Ensifer sp. PDNC004: one gene and its partner. The protein of the gene in region 1 interacts with the protein of each later gene in a pairwise test. Links are inferred from orthologs where the notes say so. Each region holds a gene or a part of one and is shown on either strand. Other genes may lie near its edges.

What was found.
Region 2: the proteins of def (region 1) and JVX98_RS22665 interact in binary tests that used the Escherichia coli proteins (3 or more experiments, as listed by UniProt). The link is inferred for Ensifer sp. PDNC004 from one-to-one orthologs.

The regions. Positions count from the first base shown.
Region 1 is NZ_CP070353.1:2,472,291-2,479,687, forward strand. Bases 2,719-5,469 are described here. They hold def (peptide deformylase), read right to left. Parts: upstream 4,481-5,469; coding sequence 3,956-4,480; downstream 2,719-3,955. Other genes in these bases: truA (tRNA pseudouridine(38-40) synthase TruA), read right to left, coding at 2,719-2,858; fmt (methionyl-tRNA formyltransferase), read right to left, coding at 2,858-3,793; JVX98_RS20270 (DNA recombination protein RmuC), read left to right, coding at 4,632-5,469. Also shown: JVX98_RS20240 (efflux RND transporter permease subunit), read left to right, coding at 1-78; dapE (succinyl-diaminopimelate desuccinylase), read left to right, coding at 325-1,518; JVX98_RS20250 (hypothetical protein), read left to right, coding at 1,505-2,104; more of truA, read right to left, coding at 2,115-2,718; more of JVX98_RS20270, read left to right, coding at 5,470-5,825; JVX98_RS20275 (ribokinase), read left to right, coding at 5,878-6,777; JVX98_RS20280 (methyl-accepting chemotaxis protein), read left to right, coding at 7,138-7,397. UniProt on the Escherichia coli protein: Removes the formyl group from the N-terminal Met of newly synthesized proteins. Requires at least a dipeptide for an efficient rate of reaction. N-terminal L-methionine is a prerequisite for activity but the enzyme has broad specificity at other positions.
Region 2 is NZ_CP070353.1:2,959,567-2,967,144, reverse strand. What follows is about bases 2,323-5,254. They hold JVX98_RS22665 (aspartate-semialdehyde dehydrogenase), read left to right. Parts: upstream 2,323-3,237; coding sequence 3,238-4,272; downstream 4,273-5,254. Other genes in these bases: JVX98_RS22660 (lytic transglycosylase domain-containing protein), read left to right, coding at 4,466-5,254; JVX98_RS22670 (hypothetical protein), read left to right, coding at 2,852-3,124; JVX98_RS22675 (MFS transporter), read right to left, coding at 2,323-2,751. Also shown: JVX98_RS22680 (phosphatase PAP2 family protein), read left to right, coding at 71-760; more of JVX98_RS22675, read right to left, coding at 862-2,322; more of JVX98_RS22660, read left to right, coding at 5,255-5,287; JVX98_RS22655 (carbonic anhydrase), read right to left, coding at 5,370-6,023; JVX98_RS22645 (NAD-glutamate dehydrogenase), read left to right, coding at 7,320-7,578.

The DNA.
Region 1 (7,397 bases):
CGCAAGCTCGCCGGCGAGCGACCGCTGAAGCACACGGGAGCCCAAATCGAAGCGCCGCATCTGGCGCCCGGAGAATAAGACTTCTCCTACCCTTCGCGATCTTCAGGCGGGCCGGATCACTCCGGCCCGTCGAAGCTGCGGCGCTGCGCCTCCGCCCAGGCGCAGCGCCGTTTTGCGTCCGAAGTCACGGCTCCCCGTCCCGCGGGTCAGTCGCCCATCTCGCGCAACAGGTCGCCATCTTGCGTGACAGTTTGCTGGCGATCGGATAAACCAGCACCTCCATTCCCAAGGCCTCTCATGGCCATGCAGACGGCATAACGCTAAATGACCTCCACCGATCCGATCGCCAATCTCGCTACCCTCATCCGTTGCCCCTCGGTCACCCCGGCCGAAGGCGGCGCGCTTTCCGCGCTCGAAGCCATGCTGAAGCCGCTCGGTTTCGCGGTCGACCGCGTGATGGCCAAGGAGGCCGGCACGCCCGATATCGAAAACCTCTACGCGCGGCTCGGAACCGAAGGCCCGCATCTGATGTTCGCCGGCCATACGGATGTCGTTCCCGTCGGCGACGAGGCGGCCTGGAGCCACGGACCGTTTTCTGCCGACATTGCCGGCGGCGAGATGTATGGCCGCGGCGCGGTCGACATGAAGGGCGGCATCGCGTGCTTCGTCGCGGCAATCGCCCGCCATGTCGAAAAGCATGGCGCCCCGAAAGGCTCGGTCTCCTTCCTCATCACCGGCGACGAAGAGGGACCGGCGATCAACGGCACCACCAAGCTCCTGCAATGGGCGGCCGACAAGGGCGAGCGCTGGGATGCGTGCCTCGTCGGCGAGCCGACCAACCCGGATCAGCTTGGCGACATGATCAAGATCGGCCGGCGCGGCTCGCTTTCCGGGCGCATCACCGTTCACGGCGTGCAGGGCCACGCGGCCTATCCGCACCTTGCCGACAGCCCCGTGCGCGGCATACTGCAGCTGACGCAGGCGCTGATGGACCCGCCCTTCGACAACGGCACCGAGAGCTTCCAGCCCTCCAATCTGGAAGTGACGACGATCGATGTCGGCAACGGCGCCGTCAACGTCATTCCGGCCAAGGCGACGGCTGCCTTCAACATCCGCTTCAACGATACCTGGACGGCGGAAAGCCTGATGGCGGAGATCATCTCCCGGCTCGACCGTGCCGCGGCAAGCGGCAGCCTGCGTCCGGACCGCGCGCCCGTCCGCTACGAAATCGTCTGGGCCGAGCGCCCGAGCCACGTGTTCCTCACGCGCAACAATGCGCTGATCTCGTCGCTCTCCGGCGCGGTTGAGGCCGTCACCGGGCGTCAGCCGAAGCTGTCGACAACCGGCGGCACCTCGGATGCGCGCTTCATCAAGGACTACTGCCCGGTGGTCGAATTCGGTCTCGTCGGCCAGACCATGCACATGGTCGACGAACGGGTCGCCGTCGCCGACCTCGAGACGCTGACCAACATCTATGAAACCTTCATCTTCAGCTGGTTCGGCCATGCCTCTGCTTGATGAGGTGCTTGCCTATATCCGGGGGCTCTGGCTCCTGGCGCAGGGTAACGAAGAAGGCTTCCGCTGGTTCGATTTCAGCGAGAGCGGCCTCTGGCGCTCGTTCACGTCCATGCTCTGGTGCCTGCCAGCGATCGCCGTCACCTGGGCGTCCTGGCGGCTCTATTACCTCTCGGTCATGCCTGACGGCACCACGATCGGCATCGGCTTCATCTTCAAGCTGCTCGTCGTCGATCTTGTCAGCTGGCTCTTGCCGCTGGTGCTGATCGCCATTCTCTCGCGACCGCTCGGCTTTGCCGGAGCGGTGGTACCGATCGTCGTCACCACCAACTGGCTCTCGGTGCCGCTCTCCTACGCCATGGCGCTACCGGCAGCGATCCGCGTCGTCATTCCCGGGAGCCAGGGGCTGACGAGCTTCATCTGGCTGACGCTGCTCGTCATCAGCGTTGCGGTGCTCTTCCGGCTGTTGCGGATGGTGACCGGCAACCAGACGCTGCTTGCTTCGGCGCTGACCGCGCTCTTCCTGCTGCCGTCGATGATGATCGGCGATCTCCTGCAGCGCTTCTTCGGCCTGATCCCGACGAGCTAAGACGTCGGGATCAGTAGTCCACCTGAAGGAAATAAAGCCCATCGGGCGGGGCGACGGGGCCGCAGGCCTTGCGGTTGCGGGCTTCAAGCGCTGCCTGCAGATCGTCAGGCGTCCATTTGCCCTCGCCCACCAGCTTCAACGAGCCGGCGAAGGAGCGGATCTGGTTGTGCAGGAAACTCTGCGCCGTCGCGCGGATCTCGATGACGCCGGCGACAAGCGCGACGTCCAGCCGATCGAGCGTGCGCACCGGACTTGCCGCCTGGCAATGGGCGGAGCGGAAGGTGGTGAAGTCGTGATGGCCGACGAGGCGCTGGGCGCCCGCGTGCATCGCTTCATGGTCGAGCGGCTTCGGAACCCACCAGGCGCGCCGGGCTTCAAGCGCCAGCGGTGCCGGCCGTGAGATGATGCGGTAGAGATAATGCCGGCGCAGCGCCGAGAAGCGCGCGTCGAATTCCTCGGACACTTCCTCGGCCTCGAGGATCGCCACCCGCTCGCCCGCAAGCCCCAGATGGGCGTTCAGCGCGTTGCGCAGCGTATAGGGCTTCCACGGACGCGTAAGGTCCGCATGCATGACCTGGCCGCTGGCATGCACGCCGGAATCGGTACGGCCGGCGCCGCGGATCGATACGGTCTCGCCGGTCAGCGACAGGATCGCCTTTTCGATCGCCCCTTGCACGGACTCTCCGTTGTCCTGCCGCTGCCAGCCGACATAGTCCGAGCCGTCATATTCGACGGTCAGCTTGAACCGCGGCATCAGCCGACCCTCGTGCCGGGCGCCACCGGCGTTCCGCGCAGGAAATCGGCCGCGTCCAACGCCTTGCCGCCGGCGCGCTGCAATCGGGTGAGCCGAACGGCGCCCTCGGCGCAGGCAATCGTCAGATTATCGTCGAGCACCGTGCCGGCCTCGCCCGCGCCGGAAGCGGGCTGCGAGTTCAACACCTTGATGCGTTCCGGCTTGCCGGCGATCTCAAGCTCGAACCAGGCGCCCGGGAACGGCGACAGGCCGCGGATGTGGTCGTGCACCGCGCGGGCGGGACGGGCGAAATCGATGCGGGTTTCGTTCTTGCTGATCTTCTGGGCGTAGACGACACCGTCCTCCGCCTGGACCGTGAGCGGCAGATCGCCGGCCTCGAGTTTCGCCATCGCTTCCCGCATCAGGCTGGCGCCGACCTGCATCAGTCGGTCGTGCAATTCGCCCCCCGTCATCGTCTCGCCGATCTGGACCGTCTTGGTAAGCGCCACCGGGCCGGTATCGAGCCCCTTTTCCATCTTCATCACCATCATGCCGGTCTCATGGTCGCCAGCCATGATCGCGCGCTGGATGGGCGCTGCCCCGCGCCAGCGCGGCAGCAGCGAGGCGTGGCCGTTGTAGCAGCCGAGCTTGGTGCCGGCGAGAATGGCCTCGGGCAGCAGCAGCCCATAGGCGACGACGACGGCGACGTCGGCGTCGAAATCACGGAAGGTCTGGCGGTCCGCCTCGTCCTTGAAGTTGACCGGCGTCAGCACCGGAATGCCGAGCAACTCGGCCGCCTGGTGCACCGGCGACTTCTGCAGGTCGAGCCCGCGACGGCCGCCCGGCCGCGGCGGCTGGGTGTAGGCGGCGACGATCTGATGGCCGGCCTCGGCAAGTGCCGCCAGTGTCGGCACCGAAAATTCCGGCGTGCCCATGAAGATGATGCGAAGCGACAAGGCGGTAACTCCGTCCTCTCAGATCACTTCATGCGGGGAAACGGCGAAATGATCTCATTCTCTAAAACAGGACAATTTCAGGAAAGCCGTTTCACGCACTTCCTGGAATGTTCAAAGGGTTCCCGCCTTCAAGCTTTCGCGCGATCGTCCGCGATCGAAGGCTCAGATCGCCTTGGCGCCGCGCGTCTTGGCGGCCTTGGTAAACTTACGGATCACCATGTCGCGCTTGAGCTTGGAGATATGGTCGATGAACAGCACGCCGTTCAGGTGGTCGATCTCATGCTGCAGGCAGGTGGCGAGCAGGCCATCGGCCTCGATCGTCTGTTCCTTGCCGTCGCGGTCCAGATGCTTGACGGTGATGACAGCGGGGCGCTCTACCTCGGCGTAATAATCCGGGATCGACAGGCAGCCTTCCTCGTAGACCGAATAGGTGTCGGACGAAGCGACGATCTCGGGGTTGATGAAGACAAGCGGCGTCTTCTCGTCGCCTTCTTTCGAAACGTCGAGCACCAGCATGCGCCTGGCGACACCGATCTGGATCGCGGCAAGGCCGATGCCGGGGGCATCATACATGGTTTCGAGCATGTCGTCGGCCAGGCGGCGGACGTCCGCGTCGACGGTTTCGATCGGCGTGGAAACCTGGCGAAGCACAGGATCGGGAAGGATGATGAGCGGCTTGATGGTCATGATGCTCCCATAGCCGATCTTTCCATCGACGCGCAAGGAAATTGCCTTGCCACCTGCGGCACCCGTTCGCCCCTGGCCGGGCATTAACCTCGACGCGCTTCTGTTCTTGTTTTGATCTACACTTCGCGAGAGAATCTGTTAGGCTCGGCGCATGGAACCTGCGCCCCTTCCCTTCGCCCAGCCGCTGTTTTTCATCGGCACTCTGCCAATCACCCTGGGCCATCTCGTGCTTGCCGCCGGCCTTGTGGTCGTCGTTGCCGGTCTGATAGCGTTGTCGCGCCGACGCAATCCCCGCGACGACGAGCGGCAGGAACAGATGGCAATGCTGCTGGCCGCCCAGACGGAGATGCAGGGGCGGGTCGCGGCGATGGCCGAGGTGTTCGGTGCCCGGCAGGCGGAGCTCAACCAGACGCTCAGCCAGCGCATCGACGGCATGACCCACCGCATCGGTACCTCGATCAGCGAGCAGACCAAGGCGACGCATGAAAACCTGCGCCGGCTGCAGGAGCGCCTCGCGGTCATCGACACGGCCCAGAACAACATCCAATCGCTCGCCAAAGATATGGCCGGGCTTCAGGCGATCCTCTCGAACAAGCAGACGCGCGGCGCCTTCGGCCAGTCGCGCATGGAAGCGATCATCGCCGACGGGCTGCCGATGGGCGCCTTCGAATTCCAGGCGACGCTGTCGAACGGGGTGCGGCCCGACTGCACCATCCGCATGCCGAACGGCCAGCCGCCCCTGGTCATCGACGCAAAATTTCCGCTCGAAGCCTGGAACGCAATGCGTGACGCGCCGACCCCGGAACGCCGCCAGCAGATCGCCCAACTCTTTCGCCGCGACATGGAAACGCATGTGCGCGATATCGCCGGCAAATATCTGATCCCGGGTGAAACGCAGGACACCGCCTTTCTCTTCGTCCCCTCGGAATCGATCTTTGCGGAGATCCACGAGCATTTCGAAGCGATCGTGCAGAAGGCACACCGCCAGCGGATCGTCATCGTCTCGCCCTCTCTGCTCCTTTTGTCGATCCAGGTGATCCAGGCTATCCTCAAGGATGCGCGCATGCGCGAGCAGGCGCACCTGATCCAGGGCGAAGTCGCGCGGCTGATGGAGGACCTTGGCCGTCTCGACGAGCGTGTGCGCAAGCTGCAGGGCCATTTCGCCATGAGCCAGAAGGATGTCGAGGACATCCTCGTTTCCTCCAGCAAGCTGACCCGCCGCGGCGCCAAGATAGAGGCCCTCGAATTGCAAGCGGAAGGCGGCACACGGGACGCTGGTGAACCACGTGCCCCGGTCGACAATCGCGTCGGGCAATTGCGCCTGCGGGTGGTTGACGAGGACTGAGGCTGTCGGGCACTCTCCGGCCCAATTCGCAAAGCCGACAGGATACCTACACATGATTACTGTTTTTGGGTCCATCAACATGGATCTGATCGCCACCACCGCACGCCTTCCGAAGCCCGGCGAAACCGTCGCCGGCACCGGCTTCTCGACCGCCGCCGGCGGCAAGGGCGCAAACCAGGCGCTGGCCGCACGGCGCGCCGGCGCCACGGTGCAGATGGCAGGCGCGGTAGGCAAGGACAGCTTTGCCGACGGCGCGCTCGAACTGCTGAAGGGTGCCGGCGCCGACCTGTCGCTGACCAAGACAGTCAGCGAACCGACCGGCACCGCGCATATCCTCGTCGGCGGTGACGGCGAAAATGTCATCGTCGTCGTCGCCAGCGCCAATGCGACGGTCAATGAGGCCGATGCTGAAAAGGCAGTCGATGGCATGAAGCCCGGCGACACCTTGATGCTGCAGCTCGAAATTCCGGCCGCCTCGGTCGAAAAGGCGCTCACCGCCGCCAAACAGAAGGGCGTGCGCTCTGTCATCAACATCGCGCCGCTGACGCCGGAGGCAGCCCGCCTCGGCCGCATGGCCGATATCGTCATTGCCAACGAAACCGAATTCGAGCTGCTGGCCGGCAAGAGCGGTATCGGGAGCACTGAGCGCGAAGAAGCGATGAAGGCGCTGCACGCGGAGACCGGCCAGACGGTCATCGTCACGCTTGGCGCCGAAGGCGTGGTGGCCGTACATGAGGGCGAGATCCAGCGCGCCAAGGGCCTGAAGATCGAGCCGGTCGATACCGTCGGCGCCGGCGACACCTTCTGCGGTTATCTCGCAGCCAGCCTCGATGCCGGCATCGCCTTCCCCGACGCTCTGCGCCGCGCAGCAGTCGCCGGCTCCCTCGCCTGCCTGAAGAGCGGCGCTCAGCCTTCGATCCCGCTCGCTGCGGACGTGGCATCGCGCCTCTAGATTCCGCACCTAAAAGCGCACGCTTGAGACGGGCGATATTCGCCCGTCTTCATTATTCCCGGCCCCTTGCCCGCATCGTTTCCCCCCTTCCGACGACCGCTCGCGCAATCCGGACAGCCGATGTCGCGGACGTAAAACTTTGCGCGCAATTTTATCCAAGCGATGCGTAAAACAGCGTCCGTGTTGGCCCTATCTTAAGAATCTCCAGTCTATTCAGGACCGTGAGAAAACCGGCCAAAGCGCCTGGTCGTCTCCAACATGCCGGTCGGCATCTGACGCTCCATGATGGAGTTCACCCCCATTGCGAAATGCGTCCACCGCAGGTGAAAACCTGCGAACCTCCCAGCACGTGAGGATTTCATGTTCAAGTTCCAAGCCAAATCGCTGGCGACCAAACTGATCGCGGTGACAGGCGGCACGATCGCACTTGTCCTGCTTGCCTCGAATTTCGTTCTCATCTCCCAGACCGAGGACCGCGTCGAAACGCTGGTCCTCGAACAGGCTGGCGGCGAAGCCCGCGCGATTGCCTCCGACATTGCCGGCGACATCGGCGAGCTTGCAAGTGCTGCCCGCTCGATGGCGGGCATCCTCGGCCGCGCACATGCCGAGAAGTCGCTGGA
Region 2 (7,578 bases), 490 kb from region 1 along the record:
AGCGCCCTGCACCAAGCCCCGACGGGAGCAGACAATTGCCGCGCGATCTGGCCGGCAGGACAGGAGAACCATGAACCGACCACTTGCGGCCACCGGATGGATCGTGCTGACGACTGCCGTCCTCGTGTTCGCGCTCATCCCGCTCGATCCGTTCCTGTCGCAGCGCGCTCAGGGCCTGCCGGACAGCATCGTCACCTTCAATGAACGGATCACCGATTTCGGTACCTTTGGCTGGATGATCTATCTTTCGGGTATCCTGCTTGCGGGGGCCTTCGTGCTGCGCCGGGCGGCAGGCCAGGGGCCGCTTCAGAACAAGGCGCGCGCCGCCGGCGATCTCGCCGCCTATTTCCTGCTGACGATCGGCACGGCCAGCGGCCTCGTGCACACGCTGAAGCTCCTGATCGGACGGGCACGACCGGAACTCTTTGCCGAGCTCGGCGCCTACAGCCTGACGCCGTTCGCCACCAGTGATCTCTATGAAAGCTTTCCGTCCGGGCACTCGACCGCGGCCGGTGCGTTTTTCGGCGTCTTCGCCATGCTGCTGCCGAGACTGAGGCCACTGTTTCTGGTCCTGGCGCTGATAATCGGTGTTTCCCGCGTCATCGTTGGCGCACACTATCCGAGCGACGTCGCCGCCGGGCTGCTGCTCGGCCTTTGGACATCGGTGATGATGGCGTTTGTCTTCGCCAAATACGGTCGCCTGTTTCGCCTCGGCCCGGGCGGTTGGCCGCTTGCCGGACGCAGCGAGCCGACCCAATAAAAAAGCCGGCGCGGAAGACCGCGCCGGAGTCAGGAGAGCCATAATAGCTCGGGGAAGATTTGAGGTGCTCCCGGGATGTGCTCTCTCCGGGAGCGCCAGGCTTAATCCATCGCGTGGATGTCGCGATCCTTCGTTTCCGGCAGGAACAGGAGGCCGATGACCAGCGTGATCCCTGCAAAGACGATCGGGTACCAGAGGCCGTAGTAGATATCGCCCTGGGCAGCACTCATCGCGAAGGCCGTTGCCGGAAGCAGCCCGCCGAACCAGCCGTTGCCGATGTGGTAGGGCAGCGACATGCCGGTGTAGCGGATGCGGGTCGGGAAGAGTTCGACCAGCAGGGCTGCGATCGGGCCGTAGACCATCGTCACGTAGATGACGAGCACGGTGAGCACCGCGATGATCGTCGTCCAGTTGACGTTGGCAGGATCCGCGACCATCGCGTAGGTGCCGCCGCCGGCGATCGTGTAGACGGCCATTTCGGTGGCAGCGCCCACTTCATCCTTGGTCAGCAGCTTGTCAGCGATGAGCTTTTCGGCCGGAACCATGGTCTTTTCACCGCCGCGCACTGCGGCTGCGTCAAGCGACAGTTCCGGGTTGGCGGTGACAAAACCGTCAAGCTTGGCGTCCGGAACCTTCGCCGCGCCACGAACCAGCGGGTAGCCGGCATTGTGGAGCGCCATGTTGGTCAGCTTTTCGAAGGCGGCGTTGGCGGCCTTGGCACCATCGCCAGCAGCGACTGCGTCGTAGCTGTTGATCGTGGTGTCGCCGACCTTGACCGTCGCCGCCGTGCCCGCCGCTGCCGTCGTGACGACGTCATAGGGAACGGAGTTCTTGGTAAGGAACGCGGTTGCGATGTCGCACGAGGTCGTGAACTTCGCCGTGCCCGTCGGGTTGAACTGGAATTTGCAGTCGCCGGGAGCCGCGGTCACCGTTGCGCGAACGGTTGCCTGGGCTTCAGCGAGTGCAGGGTTACCGGCCCAGGTCAGCGCCTTGAACAGCGGGAAGTAGGTGAGCATCGCAAGCAGCAGACCGGCCATGATGATCGGCTTGCGGCCGATCTTGTCGGAGAGCCAGCCGAAGAGCACGAAGAAGCCCGTGCCGATCAAAAGCGAGGCGGCGACCATGATGTTGGCCGACTGACCGTCTACTTTCAGGACGCCGGTCAGGAAGAACAGCGCGTAGAACTGACCGGAGTACCAGACCACGGCTTGTCCGACGACGGCACCGAACAGCGCCAGAAGCGCGATCTTGGCGTTCTTCCACTGGCCGAAGGCTTCCCGAAGCGGCGCCTTGGAGCCCTTGCCCTCTTCCTTCATCTTCTTGAAGGCCGGGGATTCGTTCATCTTCAGACGGATCCAGACGGAAATGCCGAGAAGCACGCAGGACAGCAGGAACGGAATGCGCCAGCCCCAGGCGGCGAAGGCTTCCTTGCCGAGCGCGAACTGCACGAGCAGGATCACCACCAGCGACAGGAACAGACCGAGCGTCGCCGTGGTCTGGATCCAGGACGTGAAGTAGCCGCGACGCCCATGCGGCGCGTGTTCGGCCACGTAGGTTGCCGCACCGCCATATTCACCGCCGAGCGCCAGGCCCTGCAGCATGCGCAGCACGATGAGCAGGATCGGCGCGGCAATGCCGATCGAGGCAGCGCCGGGCAGGATGCCGACCAGGAAGGTCGACAGACCCATGATCAGGATCGTCACGAGGAAGGTATATTTGCGGCCAACGAGGTCACCCAGGCGACCGAAGACGAGCGCGCCGAACGGGCGAACCAGGAAGCCCGCGGCAAAGGCCAGAAGCGCGAAGATGTTACGCGTCGTTTCCGGGTAGGAACTGAAGAAGGTCGCGCCGATGTAGACGGCGAGCGAACCGTAGAGATAGAAATCGTACCATTCGAAGACGGTACCGAGCGACGAGGCGAAGATGACCTTCTTCTCCTCGCCGGTCATCGGACGCGTTTTTGCGTCGTCCGCTGTCGCGACATTTGCCATTTTGATAATCCTCCACTCCAAAGGAGCGCCCATTGGCTGGTCCAGCATTCCTCCCTCGAACGTCCGGACGTGGTGCGCCTGAAATGAGGATGTCAGAAAAGTGTCATCACAGGCAGAGATGCTTTCGGCTTATGACTTTCGTCTAATGCGGCGATCGATCGCGGGCAGGGCGGGGAGCGTGCCGGCGCGCGGCAATGTCTTGACTCTTCCCCAAAACCGCGTAAGAGCAGCGACGAACGAGGAAATCACCACCATGCGACCGATCGGTCCAGCCATCGCTGCTTTGATCCTGCCGGCTCTTGCCGCGGGGCAGGATGTCGATTTTTCGTTCGCTTGCAAAACAACGGCCAAAACGACGACGAAAACCGTCTGACGTCTCTGGCCCTCCGCTCTCTCCCCGGTTTGGCCGGGGACAGGAACCCTCGCGGCAGGTCGCGCGGTTTCCCCCTCACCCGACGAGGAGAGACAGAAAAGAGAGCTTAGATCATGGGTTTCAAGATTGCAGTCGCAGGCGCCACCGGCAATGTCGGCCGGGAGATGCTGAACATCCTTTCCGAACGCGGCTTTCCCGCGGATGAAGTGGTCGCCCTCGCTTCCGCCCGCTCCCAGGGCACCGAAGTTTCCTTCGGCGACAAGACCCTCAAGGTCAAGAACCTCGAAAACTACGACTTCTCCGACACCGATATCTGCCTGATGTCGGCCGGCGGCGCCGTATCGCTGAAGTATTCGCCGAAGATCGGCCAGCAGGGCTGCGTCGTCATCGACAACTCCTCGGCCTGGCGCTACGACGCCGAAGTGCCGCTGATCGTTCCGGAAGTGAACCCGGACGCGATCGCGCAGTTCACCAAGAAGAACATCATCGCCAACCCGAATTGCTCGACCGCCCAGCTCGTCGTCGCGCTGAAGCCGCTGCACGACCACGCCAAGATCAAGCGCGTCGTCGTCTCGACCTACCAGTCGGTTTCCGGCGCCGGCAAGGACGGCATGGACGAACTCTTCAACCAGACCCGCGCCGTCTTCGTCGCCGATCCGATCGAATCGAAGAAGTTCACCAAGCGCATCGCCTTCAACGTCATTCCGCACATCGACGTGTTCATGGAAGACGGCTACACGAAGGAAGAGTGGAAGGTTCTGGCCGAAACCAAGAAGATGCTCGACCCGAAGATCAAGGTGACCTGCACGGCGGTGCGCGTTCCCGTCTTCATCGGCCATTCGGAATCGGTCAACATCGAGTTCGAAAACGAGATCACCGCCGACGAAGCGCGCGACATCCTGCGCGAAGCGCCGGGTTGCCTGGTCGTCGACAAGCACGAGAACGGCGGCTACGTCACCCCTTACGAATGCGCCGGCGAAGATGCGACTTACATCTCGCGAATCCGCGAGGACGCGACCGTCGAGAACGGCCTCAACCTGTGGGTCGTCTCCGACAACCTGCGCAAGGGCGCTGCTCTCAACGCCATCCAGATTGCCGAGCTCCTGGTCAACCGTGGCCTGATCAAGCCGCGCAAGCAGGCTGCCTGAAAACGGCACTAGAACCATTCACTCCCGCCAGGCTCTTTCGGGCCTGGCGGGTTTCCTGTTTCACGAGGGGCTGATCCTTCCCGGATTCACGTGAAACCACGATAAAGTTACCTGCCGCTTGCGGGAGGTGACACGGCCGGCGAAGGCTGGCATTTTTAAGAGCAACGAGATTCGGGCTATGACGGGGTATTTCATGCACAGGGCGAAGTGCGCAGCAGTGGGGCTTGTTGCCCTGATTTCGACTGCAGTTTTTCCGGCGGTGGCATCTGCCGCCCAATGCGGCAATGACGGAAGCGGCTTTGAAGCCTGGGTTCAGAACTTTAAGCGGCAGGCTTCCGGCAGCGGCATCAGCCCGCAGGTGCTCGACCGTGCACTCTCCGGCGTCTCCTACAACAAGGCGACGATCCGCGCCGACCGCGGCCAGAAGAGCTTCAAGCTGTCGCTGGACCAGTTCATGCAGAAGCGTGGCGGCCAGGTGATCATTTCCCGCGGCAAAAAGATGAAGCAGCAGAACGCTGCCCTTTTTGCCAGCATCGAGCGGCGCTACGGCGTACCGGCCGGCCCGCTGATCGCCATCTGGGGCATGGAAACCGGTTTCGGCGGCTTCATGGGCAAGGAGCACACGCTCTCGGCCGTTTCGACGCTCGCCTATGACTGCCGTCGCTCGGACTACTTCACCAACCAGCTTTATGCGGCCCTGCAGCTCGTGCAGCGCGGCGACCTGAGCCCGGATGCGCGGGGCGCCGCCCACGGCGAAATCGGCCAGACCCAGTTCCTGCCCGCCAACGTCCTGAAATACGGCGTCGATGGCGACGGCAACGGCCATGTCGACATGGTTCGCTCCAAGGCCGACGCGCTGGCGTCCACCGCCAACTTCCTGCGCGGCCATGGCTGGCAGCCGGGCGCCGGCTATCAGCAGGGTCAGGCGAACTTCGCCGCGATCCAGGGCTGGAATGCGGCAACCGTCTACCAGCAGGCGATCGCCATCATCGGCGCCGAGATCGACGGTCTCTAGGATTTGCGTCTTTCGGAACACTTAGTCGTTCCAAACAGACAAAAGGCCCGGTTCGGAAGAGCCGGGCCTTTTTGCTGATCGATTACATTCCCGGGCGGGAGAAGTCGCCGGTAACCGGGTCCATCACCCAGAGTTCGCCGGTCGAGATGTCGAACCAGGCGCCATGCAGGTGGAGCTTGCCTTTGGCCTCGAGGATCTGGACGCATGGGAACGTGCGCAGATTGGCAAGCGAGTTGCGGATCGAAACCCGCTCGAGCGCGCGCTGGCGCTCAGCCTGAGTCATCACGTCATTGCTCTGGATCTGCTCGGCCGAGGGCTTCAGAAGATGCATCCAGCGTCCGATGAAATCGCCCGGCGACAGCGGCTCGGCATCCGGATCGAGTGCCGCCTTGATACCACCGCAGCGGCCGTGGCCCATGACGACGATGTCGCTGACGCGCAGCGACTGTACGGCGAACTCCAGCGCCGCCGAAGTCGAGTGGTAGTGCCCATCCGGCTCGTAGGGCGGCATGAGATTGGCGACGTTGCGCACGACAAAGAGTTCGCCAGGGCCGCTGTCGAAGATCGTTTCCGGCGCAGCGCGCGAGTCGCAACAGGCAATGACCATTGTCTTCGGCTTTTGCCCGGTTTCCGCCAGCGCCTTGTAGCGTTTCTGCTGTTCGCTGAAGCGACCGTTCATGAAATTGTGGTAGCCGTTCAGAAGATAGTCCGGAAAACGCTGCTGCTGCTTGTCCATCGATTGCTCCGCTCGTGCTTCAAGGCGGCATGGCCGGCTTTCGCCCACCCGCACCTCCGTCATGAAAATGATCGCGATCTAAAATTCAATCCACGATGCCATAGGGTGGCGGTCCGTGAACAGCTTCTTCACTTGCGCCGCATCTGATTCGGATGAACCAGCCGGCGCATCTGCACCATCGCCATGGGCGTCGAGAGGCTCGACGCGTCCTGCTCGATGGTCAATTCATCTGCGCCGCGCTTGACGCTCCGCGCGATGATCTCAAATACGCTCGCCGTCGCCATCTGCAAGGCGCGTTCCTCTGAAAGTCCTTCAAGGATCCGGGCGAGAAACACCGCCGCCAACAGGTCACCCGTGCCGTTCGGCGGGTTTTCGACCAGACGATGTTCGGCAAGCAGCGCGTGGTTGCCCGAAAGAAAGAGATTGCCGGTCCCGCCGCTCATCATCGGTACGGCGGACGTGACCAGCACGCGGGCCGGACCGAGGCCGAGCGCCGCGTCGAGGATCGCCGTGTTCGTCTCCAGCGTCGCGCCAGCGAGCCAGGCGAGCTCGTAGCGGTTCGGGGGTCGCAAGATTTGCAAGCGGCAGCAGGCGGTCGCGAATGGCAACCGCCGTGGTTTCCGGCACATAGAGACCGCCGGCATCGCCGACCACGGGGTCGCAGGCATAGATCAGCTTGGGATCGCGCTCCTTCAGCGCCGTCACCAGCCGCGCCACGGCTTCCGCCTGTCCCGCCGAGCCGAGGTAGCCCGAAAGCACGGCGCGCACCTCTCCGGCCCAGGGTGCTGCAATAAGGTCATCGATCACCGCCCCGAAATCCTGATCGGAAATGGCGATCCGCGTCGAGGGGCCATGACCCGGATGCCAGGGGAGGATGACGGTCGGCAGGGCCCAGACCGGATGCCCCAGGGTCTCCAGCGCGAAGACCACGGCCCTGTTGCCCACCTTGCCGCGCACGACATGGCTCGAGATGACGATGACGGCGCCGGGCAGGGAGGGCATTTCGGGCATCGACCAGTCCAATCCTACGATCTCGAAACTCTGTTCACCCGACTGTCACCGCCCTGTCAACAGCCGATGGCAGATAGGCTCCGGAGAAGCCTCTGGCGTTTTCGTGCTTTTTCTTCGATTTTCGAGCAATTTTCGCGAAATTACCTTCGATTTAAATGGATTTAAGCTGTTTTCACGTGAAATTCTCCGATTTTGGGCTCGATTTTGCCGAAATCAGCGTAAAAAGCGGTCGCCATTAGCCATGGTTCTGATAGGGTTTGGCCTATCATGAATGGGAGAGACTTCATGGGCGTGAAATACAATCCGAAGCGGGACAGACACATCGACGCAGCGAAGGCGGCCGCCATCAAACTGGGCGTCGAGGCGCTGGCGCCGGAGATCCTCTTCGGTGGAGCCAGCAACGATGACCTCGATCTCTATTCGGCGGACATGCTGGCGCTGACCGCAGCCCATGCGGCTCGTGAACTCGCCCGCTGGGATGGCGGCAAGCCGCAGGTTTCGGTCGAAGCCGTCGCCGGCATCGTGCCGGGTGGTACCGAGGTAT